Regions from separate parts of the Agrobacterium sp. DSM 25558 genome, predicted to be linked through region 4. Evidence: predicted binding sites of a transcription regulator. Region 4 holds the regulator's gene; each other region holds the start of a gene.
The links. Region 4 encodes PhoB, which activates phosphate uptake and scavenging genes when phosphate is short. Its sites were predicted from a motif close to TGTCATNNANCTGTCAT; they were not measured.

Region 1: DSM25558_RS03860 (alkaline phosphatase) is a predicted target of PhoB. The motif match lies at 2,196-2,212, and genes of this name have one in related genera.
Region 2: DSM25558_RS05735 (acid phosphatase) is a predicted target of PhoB. The motif match lies at 2,564-2,580, and genes of this name have one in related genera.
Region 3: DSM25558_RS02005 (esterase-like activity of phytase family protein) is a predicted target of PhoB. The motif match lies at 2,106-2,122, and genes of this name have one in related genera.

Annotation. Positions count from the first base shown of each region.
Region 1 covers NZ_FMUD01000003.1:41,570-45,762, forward strand. The annotation lists gene DSM25558_RS03855 (hypothetical protein) at 1-287, opposite strand, end outside; gene DSM25558_RS03860 (alkaline phosphatase) at 381-2,138, opposite strand; gene dnaK (molecular chaperone DnaK) at 2,493-4,193, shown strand, end outside.
Region 2 covers NZ_FMUD01000004.1:168,937-173,129, forward strand. The annotation lists gene queC (7-cyano-7-deazaguanine synthase QueC) at 1-374, opposite strand, end outside; gene DSM25558_RS05735 (acid phosphatase) at 507-2,483, opposite strand; gene DSM25558_RS05740 (ABC transporter ATP-binding protein) at 2,620-3,417, opposite strand; gene DSM25558_RS05745 (FecCD family ABC transporter permease) at 3,414-4,193, opposite strand, start outside.
Region 3 covers NZ_FMUD01000001.1:394,851-399,043, reverse strand. The annotation lists gene lon (endopeptidase La) at 1-1,478, shown strand, start outside; gene hupB (DNA-binding protein HupB) at 1,680-1,955, shown strand; gene DSM25558_RS02005 (esterase-like activity of phytase family protein) at 2,178-4,193, shown strand, end outside.
Region 4 covers NZ_FMUD01000014.1:62,113-66,305, forward strand. The annotation lists gene DSM25558_RS13575 (GcrA family cell cycle regulator) at 1-128, shown strand, start outside; gene DSM25558_RS13585 (DUF6481 family protein) at 811-1,200, opposite strand; gene DSM25558_RS13590 (hypothetical protein) at 1,238-1,459, opposite strand; gene DSM25558_RS13595 (cold-shock protein) at 1,690-1,899, opposite strand; gene phoB (phosphate regulon transcriptional regulator PhoB) at 2,280-2,963, opposite strand; gene phoU (phosphate signaling complex protein PhoU) at 2,995-3,711, opposite strand; gene pstB (phosphate ABC transporter ATP-binding protein PstB) at 3,806-4,193, opposite strand, start outside.

The sequences.
Region 1 (4,193 bases), on a different contig from region 4:
GACGAGCAGAACGGGCAAAGCGCCATGGGGATTTCCGTCAGCACGAAAAAGGCGGCCTCTGCCTTTAAAGGAGGAGCCATAAAGCCCTTCATGCGGATTTCCTTGCCGGTCAACTGTTTCAGCTTATCGGAAAATTCCAGTCCTAGAACGCCGATCTTGCCATACATCTCATCGAAGGTGAGTGGCGATGGTGCAGCGAATGCACGCCCGGCGCAGAGCGTTACCCCCGATAGAGCGGCGAGTTTGAGCGAATGCCTGCGCGTGAACATGCGGGAATGGTGCGCCATGACGATCTCCAGTTCGACCTGTCCGGTATAGTCTGAAACGAGGACGATCCGGCCCGCATGATGCGAGCCGGACCACGTAATGTTCAAGCGTTCTTACTGCGTCTGCTTGGTGCCAAGAGCGAAAGCATCGGCCAGCACGCGGTAGACGTCGCTCTGCTCCATATATCCCTTGAACTCTTCCGAGCCTGGGCCTGTGGACTGCAGAACGATGTCGTCAACAGCGTGAACGCCGCTGTCGCCATCCTTGGGAATGTTGCCCTGGACGAAGACTGCGCCGGGTACGTTCTTGTAGGCTTCGTTGGCGATGTATTCCTTCTTCTCGTTCTGGATTGCCGGAACGAAAGGACCATCCATCTTCGGACGGAATGTTTCATAATGGTCAGGGCCATTATTGGCATTCAGGAACAGGCGGCGGCTGACGTCGATCCGGTCAGGGTAACCATCGCCATCCTTGTCTTCGTAGTTCGGGAAGCCGGCTTCGGCATAGGTGCCGACCTTGGCACGCATTTCATCGCCTGGCTTTTCGTCATCGACGGTTCCGATGATGGAGACGCCGTGCGTGTGGTCACCGGTGACGACGATCAGCGTATCGGGGTTCTTCGCAGCGAATTCACGTGCAACGCCAATGGCCTTGTCGAATTCAATAGTTTCAACGACGGCGCGATCCCAATCCAGCGGGTGAGACATCTTGTCGATATTGGCAGCTTCGACCATCAGGAAGAAGCCTTCCGGGTTTTTCGACAGCTCACCAAGCGCAGCAGTGGTCATATCGACCAGGCCGGGCTGATTCGGAAACTTGTCGACGGTGCCCTTTTTGAGGAAGTTGCGGTCGAGAACGGTATCCATGTTGCCGGTGTGGAACAGGCCGAGAAGCTTTCCGGTGTTGGACCCTTCTGCCTTTTCAAGCTCGCTCTTGTCGGTTGCCAGCGTGTAGCCTGCATCCTGGAACAGCTTGATATAGTCTTTGTCGTCCTTGCGCTTCGAACCGGGGGTGTCCTTGCCGAGGAAGTAGGCAGAGCCACCGCCGAGAACCACGTCTGGCTTGACATCGAACATCATGCCGGTGATTTCGGCCTTGTCCCCGCGCTTGCGGGTGTGAGACACAACGGCGGCAGGTGTCGCGTCCTGCAGTTCCGATGTCGTCACGATGCCGATCGACTTTTTCGTCTGGCGGCGAAGGGCTTCTGCAAGGGTTTCGACCTTCGGGTCATCGAGGCTTGCTGGTGTGCGGTCGGCATAAACGCCAAGAGCGTTCACGGCTGTCTTGTGGCCGGTCATGTAAGCCGACATCGTGTTGGCACTATCGGTCGCTACAGCTTCTGTAGAAGACGTACCGATGAACGCCATACGGTCCATCTCGTCCATGTTGAGACGGCCGTTTGCCTTGCCTTCGGTCATGCCCTTGGACATGATGCGGGCCGCTGTGCGGTGCGCGACGGAAAGACCATCACCCAAAAGGAAGATCACGTTCTTGGCCTTTGGTGCTTCACCTGTGCCATAAACAGTCCATGTGACGTTTTTAGTTTCAGAACCGGCAGAAACTTCAACTTTGTAATCGCCAGCCTTGGCAATCTTCAAACCGCGCAATGTAACGGCAGAACCAAGGACCTTGTCCTCTTTGCCCTTTTCTTCGGCTGTGAAGGTGACGTCGGCGCCGAAGATAGCCTTGTAGTCCTGGCCATTGACGGTAATCTTGACGTCTTCAGGCTTTACGACATTCTTGAACTCGACTTTGAAATCAAAAGGAGAGCCGGTGAGAATCGTTGCTCGATCAAGGGGATAGACCGTTGCTGCCTGTGCAGCACCGGCAAGAACGGTGGTGGCAACGAATGCGGCGAAAAGTTTGCGCATGATAACCTCTAAAGAGTGATGTTTTATGGAAAGGCTTCCCGCCTATAGGGATTGCGCATGACAGAGACATGACGGTTGGCGGGAATTTTTCGGTGCCGTACAACCCGGTTGTTTCTCATTATCAACGTATCCCGGGTCGTTGTGACACCCAATGCGTTTTGTCAGCAGGCGCATTTCTTGATTTTTGCTGCGATGGACACATCTATCCGCCTTGCAGCGGGAAAAATCGCTCCTTATATACCCCCCAGAACAGCGTTGAAGAATGCTGCACGAACACGAAGACCATCCAAGTCAAGGAGTTGTCAGTGGAATGCCTCACGGGGTTCCGACAACTCGCTTCAAGGAGAGAAGAAAATGGCAAAAGTAATCGGTATCGACCTTGGCACGACCAACTCCTGCGTTGCAGTGATGGACGGCAAGGATATTAAAGTTATTGAAAACGCCGAAGGCGCGCGTACGACACCTTCCATGGTTGCGTTCAGCGATGATGGCGAACGTCTGGTCGGCCAGCCTGCAAAGCGTCAGGCTGTTACCAACCCAACCAACACATTGTTTGCCGTAAAGCGCCTTATCGGTCGCCGTTACGAAGACCCGACTGTCGGTAAGGACAAGGGCCTCGTTCCGTTCGAGATCGTCAAGGGCGACAACGGTGACGCATGGGTACAGGCGCAGGGCAAGGGTTACTCGCCTTCGCAGATTTCGGCCATGATCCTTCAGAAGATGAAGGAAACCGCTGAATCCTACCTCGGCGAAAAGGTCGAGAAGGCCGTTATCACGGTTCCTGCTTACTTCAACGACGCGCAGCGCCAGGCAACCAAGGATGCAGGCCGCATCGCTGGTCTTGAAGTTCTGCGCATCATCAACGAGCCAACGGCTGCTGCCTTGGCCTATGGCCTCGACAAGAAGGAAGGCAAGACGATTGCCGTTTACGACTTGGGTGGCGGTACCTTCGATATTTCCGTTCTGGAAATCGGCGACGGCGTTTTCGAAGTAAAATCCACCAATGGCGACACGTTCCTTGGCGGTGAAGATTTCGACATGCGTTTGGTCGAATATCTGGCCGGCGAATTCAAGAAAGATCAGGGCATCGACCTGAAGGGTGACAAGCTTGCGCTTCAGCGCCTGAAGGAAGCTGCTGAAAAGGCAAAGATCGAGCTTTCGTCTTCGCAGCAGACCGAAATCAACCTGCCTTTCATCACGGCAGATGCGACCGGTCCTAAGCACCTGACGCTCAAGCTGACGCGCTCCAAGTTCGAAAGCCTCGTGGACGATCTCGTTCAGCGCACTGTTGCACCATGCAAGGCAGCGCTGAAGGACGCCGGTCTGACGGCAGCCGAGATTGAAGAAGTTGTCCTCGTCGGTGGCATGAGCCGCATGCCCAAGGTTCAGGAAATCGTCAAGCAGCTGTTCGGCAAGGAGCCACATAAGGGTGTGAACCCGGATGAAGTTGTTGCCATGGGTGCCGCCATTCAGGCGGGCGTTCTGCAGGGTGACGTCAAGGACGTTCTGCTTCTCGACGTAACGCCTTTGTCGCTCGGCATCGAAACACTGGGTGGCGTCTTCACACGTCTGATCGACCGTAACACGACGATCCCGACCAAGAAGAGCCAGACCTTCTCGACCGCTGAAGACAGCCAGTCTGCCGTGACGATCCGCGTCAGCCAGGGTGAGCGCGAAATGGCTGCCGACAACAAGTCGCTTGGTCAGTTCGACCTTGTTGGCCTGCCACCAGCACCCCGCGGCGTACCGCAGATCGAAGTCACCTTCGATATCGACGCCAACGGCATCGTGCAGGTATCGGCCAAGGACAAGGGCACCGGCAAGGAACAGCAGATCCGCATCCAGGCATCTGGTGGCCTGTCTGACGCCGACATCGAAAAGATGGTGAAGGACGCCGAGGCCAATGCCGAAACCGACAAGAAACGTCGCGCCGGTGTAGAAGCCAAGAACCAGGCGGAAAGCCTGATCCACTCCACCGAGAAGTCCGTGAAGGAATATGGCGACAAGGTTTCCGAGACGGACCGCAAGGCCATCGAAGACGCCATTGCTGCGCTG
Region 2 (4,193 bases), on a different contig from region 4:
TCGCCACCATGAACGGCAATGGCAACGGCGTCTGCCTGCTGGGCAGCAGCCAGGCCGAATGCAATTGTCAGCATAATGGCATTGCGGTTGGGAACGACCGTCGAGCGCATTGTTTCTTCGGCATAATGGCCATCGGGCACCGCGACGTCATCCGTCAGCGCGGACCCTGTCAGATGCGCGCCAATGGTGCGGACGTCGATGATGTGGTGTGGAACACCCAAGCGGCTTGCACAGAGCGCTGCGAAGTCCAGTTCCTTTTTATGGCGTTGGCCATAATCGAAGGAGACGAGTGCGATAAGTTCGTTTTCGGCTGCAATTTTATGCGCAAGCGAAACGGAGTCCAATCCGCCGGAGCAGATGACGATGGTTTTCATAGGTTGGATCCCTTGTTTTGACCGGGTGGGCTGCGACCGGATTACGGTTGCGGCTTTTAGCGCAAGTCGGGATCGTTGTGAAGAGGCACCGGCCTTTTAGGACCGGCACCTCTATGAAAGGTGATGCGCCGGTTATTCTACGATGACGGACAGTGTGGTGCCGGTGTAGACCGGGCGTACCGTCACGCCGCCCGTTTCAATCGACGCAAAGTTGCCACTGAGACCATCCGTCGACAATACTTCGAATCTCGATCCAGACGCCGGAGCATCGTCCTCGAAATTGAGTTGAAGTACCGCTCCGTCGATGACAGCCTTGCCCTTGATGTGCAGCGCAGTGTGCTTCGCATCCAGAGAAAGCGTGCCACCCGTCTGGCTGTAATCGCCGGTGACATTCACTACTTCTGACGCTGCAAGCTTCAGCGTTCCGCCAGACACCAGCACGCTGCCGGTTCCAAGCGCTGTGCTGGATGCAGCGGTCAGTATTCCGTCCTTCAGTATAGTACCGCCGGAATAGCTGTTGGCACCGTCAAGATCCAGCGCACCCGTTCCGGTTTTCACAAGTCGGCCCGGCCCGGAAATATCGTTAGTCCAGCGATCTTGCGCATTGAACCCGCCAGCTGCGGCATTCATCGTCACGGTCACATCACCATTGAACGAACCGTAACCGGAGGCGGCGGCAACAAGGTTGATCCGGCCCCAGCCATTGCTATCGTCCAGTAGAGGATAGCCGGATTCTATGCCTGTGGAGAAGAGAACCGCGCGTCGTTGTGCATCGTCCAGATAGGGAAGGCGGGTTTCCAGCAGCACCTCGGCACCTTCAGGCACCACCATCGCAGCTTGCGGTGCAGCCGTGTCCCGGCTGAATGAGTAGGTCATACGCTTGCGGAAATCCGCCTTGTTGAGCGCGTCATTGGCAAATCGGTCAGTGGAAATATCAGCACTATGGGCATAGTCCCTCAAGCTTTCCCCCTGCGGAAGACGTTTGCTCAAATAGGCTTGCACCTCGTCATGCGCAGCCTTCTTTGCATCCGCCAATTTCGGATCATGTAAAATGGCAGCAGCGATGGCCGTCGCGGTGATCCGCCCGCCGATGACATCGAGCGGTGAGTGCATGCCCGCCACGATACGGGTATCACCCAGCTCGGATGCCTTGGTCAGCAATTCCGAAAAACGCTCGGGAACGGCGTAAGCATAGGCGATGGCCGAGAGATAGGCCGCGTTGGTATGCCCACTTGGAAAGCCACCATCTTTGGCGCGACCGCGATTTTCACGCGCATATCGCAAGGCAGGCACCGTGACGTCAGGCTCGGTCTCGTAGCGCTCGAATGTCTTGTCACCGATGGTTTCGGTGCCTGTTTCGATGACTTCGCCCTTGGCGTTCATACGCCAGGGGCGTGGTGTCGAATAGAAGTACTTCGCTGGCGACGTCGTCCCTTCCGGACCACGCATCAGCTTCATGAAGGCGACGAAATCTTTCAACTTGGAATCCGGCGCACCAGCCTCCGTGCCCTTATCGTCTTCCCGCTTGGTGATAACCTCATTGACGTTGAAGTCATCAAGCGTGTGGTTGATGGTGGTGGTGGCACCCGCGCCCTCGCGGTACCAGTCAGCCAACGGCCCAAGGCCTTCGATCACGCTATAACCCTGTGAACGACGGTCGTTCAGATAGGCATTGAGAGCTTCCGCATCCGTACGGTTCTTGCCGGTGACGGACAGAACATAGCGCATGTTTTCAATCCAGATATCCGGATTGAGAACTTCCACCTTGCTGTAATCGGTCGGACCATCGCCATTGGCACCACCGTCGGCCCATTTCTCATCACCCAGCGTCCAGATACGATTGAAACCGGACAGGAGTTCAATGACCGGATTGTCCTTGTCATCATAGGCGCGAACCTCTTCGCCCTTGGCATTTTTGCCTGTCTGGTTGTGATAGTTTTCGGTGATCGGAAGTGGATACTGAACAGGTGGGGTTGGTACGCTGATTCCGAAGCCGACACCTGAAGGTTCAGATGTGTCGAAAGCTTGGGCATGGGAAGCGATGCCGAACGCTGCCACGGATGCCAGCAGCGCTGAACGAAGCAAGGGGAACGCGCCCAAATTGGCCATGACAGCCTCCTTATTCATTTTGTACAAATTGAGTGTGCAACAGCAGATGTCGCCAATGGTCGGCAAAATGCCCATGGTTGATGACAGTTTGATTACAGCATTCAAAGTTTGATCGGAGCTGGCGTTCGCTCTTCGATCATGCCATGCGGTGGCGACCAATGGGAAGCATGATGGGCCTGCCCGATGTGGGGTCTTCTATGATGCGGCTTTCCAGACCGAAGACTTCGCGGACGTTTTGTTCTGTCAAAACCTGTTCAGGCGTACCGGTGACATGAAGACGTCCCGCCGCCATTGCAACGAGGTGATCGGCATAGCGGGCAGCAAGGTTGAGGTCGTGCAGGACCATGACGATGGTTGTGCCCCTGATATGGTTCAGGTCGGTCAGAAGATCGAGAACCTCCACTTGATGGCTGATATCCAGAAAGGTCGTCGGTTCATCCAGCAGAAGGATTTCGGTTTGTTGTGCAAGCGCCATGGCAATCCAGACCCGCTGCCTCTGTCCGCCCGAGAGTTCATCGACCGGGCGCTCTGCAAGCTCGAAGGTTTTCGTCGCGTCAAGTGCTGCCGCAACGGCTTCGTCATCCGCACTGGTCCAGCGTGACAACAATCCCTGATGCGGGTGCCGTCCACGGCTGACGAGATCGGCAACAGTTATGCCTTCTGGTGCTATGGGAGATTGCGGAAGCAGGCCCAATGTCCGCGCCAGCTTTCTGGGCGGCGTGCTGTGAATGGACTTGCCGTCCAGAAACACATGTCCCCGGCGCGGAGAAATGAGCCGCGACATGGTGCGCAGAAGCGTTGATTTACCGCAGGCGTTGGCACCGACGATGACGGTGATCTTGCCCGGCGGAATGGTCAGATCGAGGCCCTCAAGTATGACGTTATCGCCATAACCGGCGGAGAGCTGGCTGGCAGTCAGGGAATGAGCGGTCAAAGCGAGCCTCCGGTCCGGTTGACGCGTATGATCAGGAAAATCAGATAGGGTGCGCCCAGCGCGCCTGTGACCACGCCGACCGGATAGCGGCTTGGTAGCAGAAATTGCCCGGCGTAATCTCCGGCCAGCACCAGCAATCCGCCGATCAGCGCTGCGGGAATGAGCAGAGAACCGCTGTTGCCGACGATGCGGGCTGCGATCGGCCCTGCAAGAAATGCGACAAAAGCGATCGGTCCCGTGACGGCTGTCGCAAAGGCAATCATGCCAACGGCTGCGACGATCACCACGATGCGGGTGATGCCGACACGCACGCCAAGCGCCGCTGCCGTATCATCGCCCAACCGTAATGCCTCCAAATCCCGGCGGCGGCTAAGCAGCAGGCCGCCAAAAACGATCAATCCCAGCAGAAGCGGAAGTGCTTGAGATAGCTGTGCGCCGTTAACGCTTCCCGTCAGCCACCGCATTGCCTCTTGCAGGTTCCACGCGGGTGCAGTGGAGAGGATGTAGGCGATGATGCTCTCCAGCATCGCGGAAACGCCGATCCCGACGAGGATGAGCCGCGTTCCCGCAACACCGTTGCGAGAAGAGAGTGCGTAGACAGACAGCGCTACGCCTAGCCCCGCGACCACCGCAAAGACCGAAACGATGGGGCCTTTCAGCGACAGAACCACGATGGCGAAGACGGCTGCGGCACTGGCACCGGAACTGATGCCGATGATATCAGGACTGGCCAGCGGGTTGCGCAGCATGATCTGAAAGGCCACACCGCCAAGCCC
Region 3 (4,193 bases), on a different contig from region 4:
ACCTGAACGCGGCTGAAGCGGTTCTTGAGCTGGATCATTTTGGCCTCGACAAGGTCAAGGAACGCATTGTCGAATATCTGGCCGTGCAGGCCCGTGCTTCGAAAATCCGCGGCCCGATCCTGTGCCTCGTTGGTCCTCCAGGCGTTGGTAAGACCTCGCTTGCGAAGTCCATTGCCAAGGCAACCGGTCGTGAATATGTGCGTATGGCCCTGGGTGGCGTTCGCGATGAAGCGGAAATCCGCGGCCATCGTCGGACCTATATCGGCTCCATGCCTGGCAAGATCGTCCAGTCGATGAAGAAGGCGAAGAAATCCAATCCGCTCTTCCTGCTCGATGAAATCGACAAGATGGGCCAGGACTTCCGTGGCGATCCGTCATCTGCTTTGCTGGAGGTGTTAGATCCGGAACAGAACTCCACATTCATGGACCACTATCTCGAAGTGGAATACGACCTGTCGGACGTCATGTTCGTGACCACCGCCAACACGCTGAACATTCCAGGCCCATTGATGGACCGTATGGAAGTGATCCGCATTGCCGGTTACACGGAAGACGAAAAGCGCGAAATCGCCAAGCGTCACCTGCTGCCCAAGGCAATCAAGGAACATGCGTTGCGCCCGGAAGAGTTTTCCGTCAGCGACGATGCCCTGATGGCCATTAGCCAGCAATATACCCGCGAAGCCGGTGTTCGCAGCTTTGAGCGTGAGTTGATGAAACTCGCCCGCAAGGCAGTGACCGAAATCATCAAGGGTAAATCGACGTCTGTTGCCGTTACGGCTGCGAACATCAACGATTACCTTGGTGTTCCAAGATATCGTCACGGTGAAGCAGAAGGCGAAGATCAGGTTGGTGTCGTTACCGGTCTGGCATGGACGGAAGTCGGCGGCGAATTGCTGACGATCGAAGGCGTCATGATGCCGGGCAAAGGTCGCATGACCGTGACCGGCAACCTGAAGGAAGTGATGAAGGAATCCATTTCGGCGGCGGCATCCTATGTTCGCTCGCGCGCTGTGGATTTCGGGATCGAGCCGCCTCGTTTCGACAAGTCGGACATCCACGTTCACGTTCCAGAAGGTGCGACACCGAAGGATGGTCCATCCGCAGGTGTTGCTATGGCAACCGCCATCGTTTCGATCATGACCGGTATTCCTGTGGACAAGAACGTTGCGATGACGGGCGAAATCACCCTTCGCGGTCGTATCCTGCCCATCGGCGGTCTGAAGGAAAAGCTGTTGGCAGCGCTTCGTGGCGGCATCAAGAAGGTGCTGATCCCTGAGGAGAATGCCAAGGACTTGGCCGAGATTCCTGACAACGTTAAGAACGAGATGGAAATCATCCCGGTCGCACGCATGGGTGAAGTTCTGCGTCATGCGTTGGTGCGTATGCCAGAGCCGATCGAATGGGATGGCAGCATCGAGACGCCTGTAATTGCAACTGTTGAAGGCGTCGATGATGCGGGTCAGACAATTGCGCATTGAGTTGCGACCGCAGATCATGATGCTAAATTAGCACAAAATCGTCGAAAGGCTGGCAGAAATGCCAGCCTTTTTTGTGAAAAGAACTCTGGACCCCTTGTTTTTCAGGCCATTCCGGCGCTTTTGGGTGGCGGTGCGCGAATAGATAAGTATTCTGCGCCGATCCAATTTGAGTCGTTTCAAACCATTGAAAGGGGTGGAAACATGAACAAGAATGAGCTCGTTTCTGCAGTTGCCGAAAAGGCTGGTCTTACGAAGGCTGATGCCGCATCTGCGGTCGACGCAGTTTTCGAAACTGTACAGAACGAACTGAAGAGCGGTGGCGATATTCGTCTCGCTGGCTTCGGCAGCTTTACTGTCAGCCGTCGCGAAGCTTCGAAGGGTCGTAACCCATCCACCGGTGCAGAAGTCGATATTCCGGCTCGCAACGTACCAAAGTTCTCCGCAGGCAAGGGCCTGAAGGAAGCTGTAAACTCCTAAGTTTCAAGAGGCTGTTTGCCCGCGGCGGGCGAACGGTTTCGAGGTCTACGAGGAAAATTCGGCTGTTTGCGCAGTTTTGCGAAAGAACGCCGATGAAATGCGAAAAGCCCGGCTTCAAGCCGGGCTTTTTGTTTATCATCACCTTCTGATTGTCATTGGCCTGTCACGTCCATGTCGCAAAAGCCCCCTCATGCATTTTTCCAGTGCACTGAAGGGGACACCATGACATTTCGTTTTTCGAGTGCTGCGTTGACCGCAGCGCTTTTTGCTTCCGCCGCATTTCCCGTCGCCGCCGAACAGGTCTTCAACCGCGTCTCGTCGTTTCCAGTCGCGTTGAACCTTCCTGCCGATAAGGATGAGAAGACGACGACGTCTGCAGAAATCATCACGGCCAGCGAAGATGGCAATACGCTGATCTATTCCGACAGCCCGCTTGGCGGCATCGGTTTCGTTGACATCAAGGATGCAAAGGCTCCAAAGGCCCTTGGCGCGCTGATGATGGATGGCGAGCCGACCTCGGTTACGGTATCAGGTGGAAAAGCTCTGGCGGGCGTCAACACGTCTGAGAGCTTCGTGAAGCCGTCGGGTAAGCTGGTCACGGTCGATATCGCGACCAAGAAGATCGAGGCGAGCTGCGAACTCGGGGGTCAGCCGGACTCCGTTGCCGTTTCTCCGGATAAGAGCTTCGTTGCCATTGCCATCGAAAACGAGCGCGATGAAGAGGTCAATGACGGCGCACTTCCACAGATGCCCGCAGGCTTCCTCGTCACCATCGGACTGAAGGATGGCGCGCCGGATTGCTCGACGCTGAAGAAGATCGACGTCACCGGTCTTGCCGAAATCTCTCCTGAGGATCCAGAGCCGGAATTCGTCTCTATTAACGCCAATGGTGAGATTGCCCTGACGCTTCAGGAAAACAATCATATCGTCATCGTTGACGGCAAAAGCGGCAAGGTCACGAGCCATTTTTCCGCCGGTACGGTTGATCTGACAGGCATCGATACCAAGACCGATGGTCAGCTGAAGTTCACCGACAAGCAGGACGCGCGCAAGCGCGAGCCGGACGCCGTGAAGTGGCTGGACAACAACCGCATCGTCATCGCCAACGAGGGCGACTGGCAGGGCGGTTCGCGCGGCTTCACCATTTTCGACAAGACCGGCAAGCTGCTTTACGAAGCAGGCTCCTCCTTCGAGCATGCGGTTGCGGCCATCGGCCATTACCCGGAAAAGCGCTCAAAGGCGAAAGGTATCGAGCCTGAAGGCTTGGAAGCAGCAACATTCGGCAACGATAAGTATTTCTTCGTTCTAGCCGAGCGTGCATCTGTCGTCGGCGTTTACAAGGACACGGGCGGCGAGCCACAGCTGACACAGATACTTCCATCGGGCATTTCCCCTGAAGGTGCCGTCGCCATTCCATCGCGCAACCTACTGGTCACCGCCAACGAAGCCGATCTGGTGGAAGACGGTGCAGCACGCTCGCATGTCATGATCTATGAGCGTTCGGAAGGGCAGGCGGCTTACCCGCAACTCACCTCGGTCACAGTCGATGGTGCACCCATTGGCTGGGGCGCTCTGTCCGGCCTCGTGGGTGATGCGGAAAAGGACGGCATTCTCTATGCCATCTCCGACTCCGTCTACGGTAACCAGCCGTCGATCTATACGATCGACGCAACCAAGAAGCCTGCCGTCATTACCAGCGTCCTGCGCGTCAAGCGTGACGGTCAGCCAGCGCAGAAGCTGGATATGGAAGGCATCACGCTGGATGGCAAGGGCGGCTTCTGGGTCGCGTCCGAAGGCAACAGCGACAAGCTCGTTCCACATGCGCTTTACAACGTCACCGCCAAGGGTGAGATCAAGACCGAAATCGCTCTTCCTAAAGACCTGCTGGAAGGCGAAACCCGTTTCGGCTTTGAAGGCATTACCCTGATCGGCAAGGGCGATGACGCCACGCTGTGGATGGCCGTTCAGCGCGAATGGGGTAAGAACGAAAAGGGCATGGTCAAGCTGGTGTCCTACAATCTGAAGTCCAAGGAGTGGGGTGCCGTGCACTATCCGCTGGACAAGACCAAGGATGGTTGGGTCGGCCTGTCTGAAATCACCGCCCACGGCGACAATGTCTACATCGTGGAGCGTGACAACCTGATCGGCGACAAGGCAAAGATCAAGAAGCTGTACAGCGTCGCGATTGCCGACCTGAAGCCCGGCAAGATCGGCGGCGAGCTGCCGTTGGTCAAAAAG
Region 4 (4,193 bases):
GGCCGGTCGGCGACCCGCTGAAGGACGACTTCCACTTCTGCGGCTGCGAATCCCACGAGTCCTCGCCTTACTGCAAATTCCACGCGAAGATGGCCTACCAGCCTGTCAGCGAACGCCGTAGAGCCTAAAGATTACAACATTTTAAGAGGAGAGCGGGTCATTGGCCCGCTTTTTTAATGCCTGGAATTTGCCGTGTGCTTTTGATGGCGCAGGCAAGCTTTGCTCAGCGCATCAATGACCCCGCTATCTCTGTGATAAGCCAAGATATCACGCCACTCGTGCACGTCTTGCGCCGTGATAAGCTCCGGCAGGCGGCTTCGCACCTCGTCGTCTTCAGCCAAATGCTCGATAAAGCCGACGGTGACGGCAGTGTTGATCTCGTTATGCGGTGCTGCGAGACAATAGCGTGCGTAATCCAGGATAAGTCGGGGTTTTCTGTGTCTCCGCTTTTCACAGAGTCTTCAAACAACACGCGCAGCTCTATCCACGCCGCCATCGGCGACCAAGCCTGCTCAATATGTTTACGGATATCGGGTGCGGCCTCGATAGCCTTCCGACGCCATGTATTCATGTCATCCATCCAGCACTGTGTCTCACAGTCACATAGCTATTATATTTTGTGAGAGAATGTCACGGCAGATGGAGAGGCATTTCGTTGGAAACGTCCTCGACGATTTCTGCAAGGTGCAAGGCCTGCCTGCGGCATAAGCCGCAGGGCGCAACGTGCTTCAGCAGCACGGCGATGAGATGATCCAACCCGCCGGATCGCAGCCCTTCGCATGAACGGCTGCTGGATCCCGGGTGAATGCTTCAGCCCTGGCGGGCCTTGCGGTTGGCGTAACGACGGTCGCGTTCTGCCTTGCGGGCCGCTTCGTCTTCAACGACGCGGGCGATACGATTTTTTTCAGCCGCCTTGCGGGCGTCTTCTTCAGCGTTTGCTGCAGCTGCAAGCTCGGCTTCGCGTTCTGCGGCCTCTGCCTCAAGGCGACGTTTTTCCTCGCGCTTCTGCGCGTCTCGTTCAGCCTGACGCGCTCTGCGTGCTTCGGCAACAGCAATCTGCTCCGCCTGCTTTGCTTCGAGCGTCGGTGCGGCAGCTTCCTTGGCTTCGCGATAGGCCTTCAACAGAGCGGCCTTGGCTTCCGCGGCAGCGCCGCGACGTTCGGAAACTTCGTTGTTCTTGATATTTCTAGTGTTTCTCAAATCTCTATTCCAGTTGATGCGTCACGCCGACCGGGGGTCAGGATTTTTTGGCGCGTTTCGTTGGGATGATTGCGGGCTTCATGCTGTCGTCCAGTTCTTTCGCAAGCCGCGCTTCGCGCAACCGGATGGTCTTTTCGTCGCGAGCCTGGGCAATGGAGTTGAGTTCATCAACGGCACGGCCGCGCGCAAAAAACTGCGATTGCGTGGCACCGAAGGCGATTTCAGCCTGCTTGCGAGATTTGCTGTGAGCGTCAGACATGGATTTCCCTTCTTACCGCATCGCACTGAAAATCGGAATCGATTTTTTAAAAAGAACGATACGCAGATTTAGTCCCTGAAGCGTATTCGTGCATCTCGACGATGCAATACCTTCAAGCGCTTGGCCGCCGAGCGGCACAAAAAAAGGCCAGGCAACCTGCCTGACCTCGATTGGTCTCATGCTTTCAACAGTGCCAGTACATCCGTGGTCAATGGAAAGCAGATTCCGTATTATACAGCCTGCAGGTTGCAAGCAGACATTTTGCCCGACTTGTTGTCGCGCTCAAGGTCGTAGCTCAACTTCTGGCCTTCAACGATTTCGCGCATACCTGCACGCTCTACAGCGGAGATGTGTACGAATGCGTCTGTGCCGCCGTTGTCAGGCTGAATGAAGCCGAAGCCCTTGGTGGAGTTAAACCATTTTACTGTGCCTGTGGTCATAATGAACCCTTTCAAAGCATATGTTATAGATCGCAGGACAGAAGCCCTACGTGCGAGTACAGCGATTTTTTTGAAAGGAAGGGTTAGTTCAAAGCGCGGTGCTAATCGCGCGGTAACCAAAGCTCAGCAAGCAAAAGATCGATGAGCCATTGATAGACGGTTATCGCCCTATAGTCAAACCTATAATTCCGAAATTTTCAATTTAGGGTTTGACGGGCTTTTCATATCGATCCCAAAAGCCCGACCCGAAAGGGCTTTGTGGTACTTTCACGGGACAAGATAACGCAAGACACCGCCCCTTTCGGAGCGGTGTTATATTTAGATTAGCATGACGTATCTCGGTTTTCTGGTGGGAGCAAACCAATGCTCCCTGCCCCATATCAGGCTTCCATGGAATAACCCGCGCCGCGTACGGTACGGATGACATCCTGCATGTTGGAGAAGTTGAGCGCCTTGCGCAGGCGGCCGACATGGACGTCTACAGTGCGTTCATCCACATAGATATCGTGACCCCATACGCCATCAAGCAGTTGGGAGCGCGAGAAAACTCGACCGGGAGACACCATCAGGAATTCCAGCAGACGGAATTCGGTTGGTCCGAGCCGCACTTCACGGGTCTTGCGGTGAACGCGGTGGGTTTCGCGATCCAGCTCGATGTCACCGCATTTCAGAACCGAAGACAGAACCTCCGGGCGGGCGCGGCGCAACATGGCCTTGACGCGCGCCATCAGTTCCGGCGTGGAGAAGGGCTTGACCACGTAGTCGTCGGCACCGGTGGCCAGACCGCGCACCCGCTCGCTTTCCTCACCGCGTGCCGTCAACATGATGATCGGAAGCCGTTCGGTTTCAGGACGCATTCTCAGACGGCGGCAAAGCTCGATGCCGGAAACGCCCGGCAGCATCCAATCCAGGATCAAAAGATCCGGTGTGCGTTCCTGCAAGCGGATTTCCGCCTCGTCACCACGCGGTATAGTATCCACGTCGTAACCTTCGGATTCCAGATTGTATCGAAGAAGAACGCTCAACGCCTCTTCATCTTCGACAACTGCGATTTTCGGCACCATGGCTAGGGACTCCGCCAGTCTTATAAGGAATTCACTCGGTGACTGCGCCGAGCGTGTTGGAACTATCGTCCTTTGGACGTTCGCCTTCCGGCTGGCTGCCGGTGGCCATGTAGTAGATGGTTTCGGCGATGTTGGTGGCGTGGTCACCGATGCGCTCGATGTTCTTGGCGCAGAAGAGAAGATGCGTGCAGGTGGTGATGTTGCGCGGGTCTTCCATCATATAGGTCAACAGTTCGCGAAACAGCGATGTGTACATCGCGTCGATTTCTTCGTCGCGTTCACGGATGGCCTGGGCCTTTTCTACGGAGCGGGTCGAGTAAACGTCGAGGACTTCCTTGAGCTGGACCAGAGCCAGCTCCGAGAGATGCTCGATGCCACGCGCCAGCTTGCGCGGAACGCCGGTGCCGGAAACGGCCAGAACACGCTTGGCGGTGTTCTTGCCAAGATCGCCCACGCGTTCGAGATCGGCTGCGATGCGCAGCGTCCCGATGACTTCACGCAAGTCTGCGGCCATTGGCTGGCGCTTTGCGATGGTGACAATCGCCTTGTCGCCGATTTCGCGTTCGGCATGGTCCAGAATGGTGTCGTCCGAGATCACCTTCTGCGCCAGGGCGGAGTCCGAATTGACGAGCGCACGCACGGCGTCGGCGCACATCTGTTCGGCAAGGCCACCCATTTCGGCGATCCGGCGGGTGAGGAACTTCAGCTCGTCATCATAGGCGGACATGATGTGGGAATGTGTCGGCATGGTCGAATTCTCCAGTTTCGTGACGCCGCCCCGCAAGCCTGACCAGGCTCAAGCGGGTTGGCGTGGATGTCTCATCACACAACAGACAATGGGATCAGCCGAAGCGACCCATGATGTAGTCCTGCGTGCGCTGATCATCCGGGTTGGTGAACATCTTGTCGGTATCGTTCTCTTCGACCAGATGGCCGAGGTGGAACATGGCGGTACGCTGAGACACGCGGGCCGCCTGCTGCATGGAGTGGGTGACGATGACGATGGTATAGTTTGCGCGCAGTTCGTGGATCAGCTCCTCGACCTTGGCAGTCGCAATCGGGTCCAGCGCCGAGCAAGGCTCATCCATGAGGATGACTTCAGGCGAAACGGCAATGGCGCGGGCGATGCAAAGACGCTGCTGCTGACCGCCGGACAGACCGGTACCGGATTCGTGCAGCCGATCCTTCGCTTCGTTCCAAAGGCCGGCCTTCTGCAGGCTGGCTTCTACG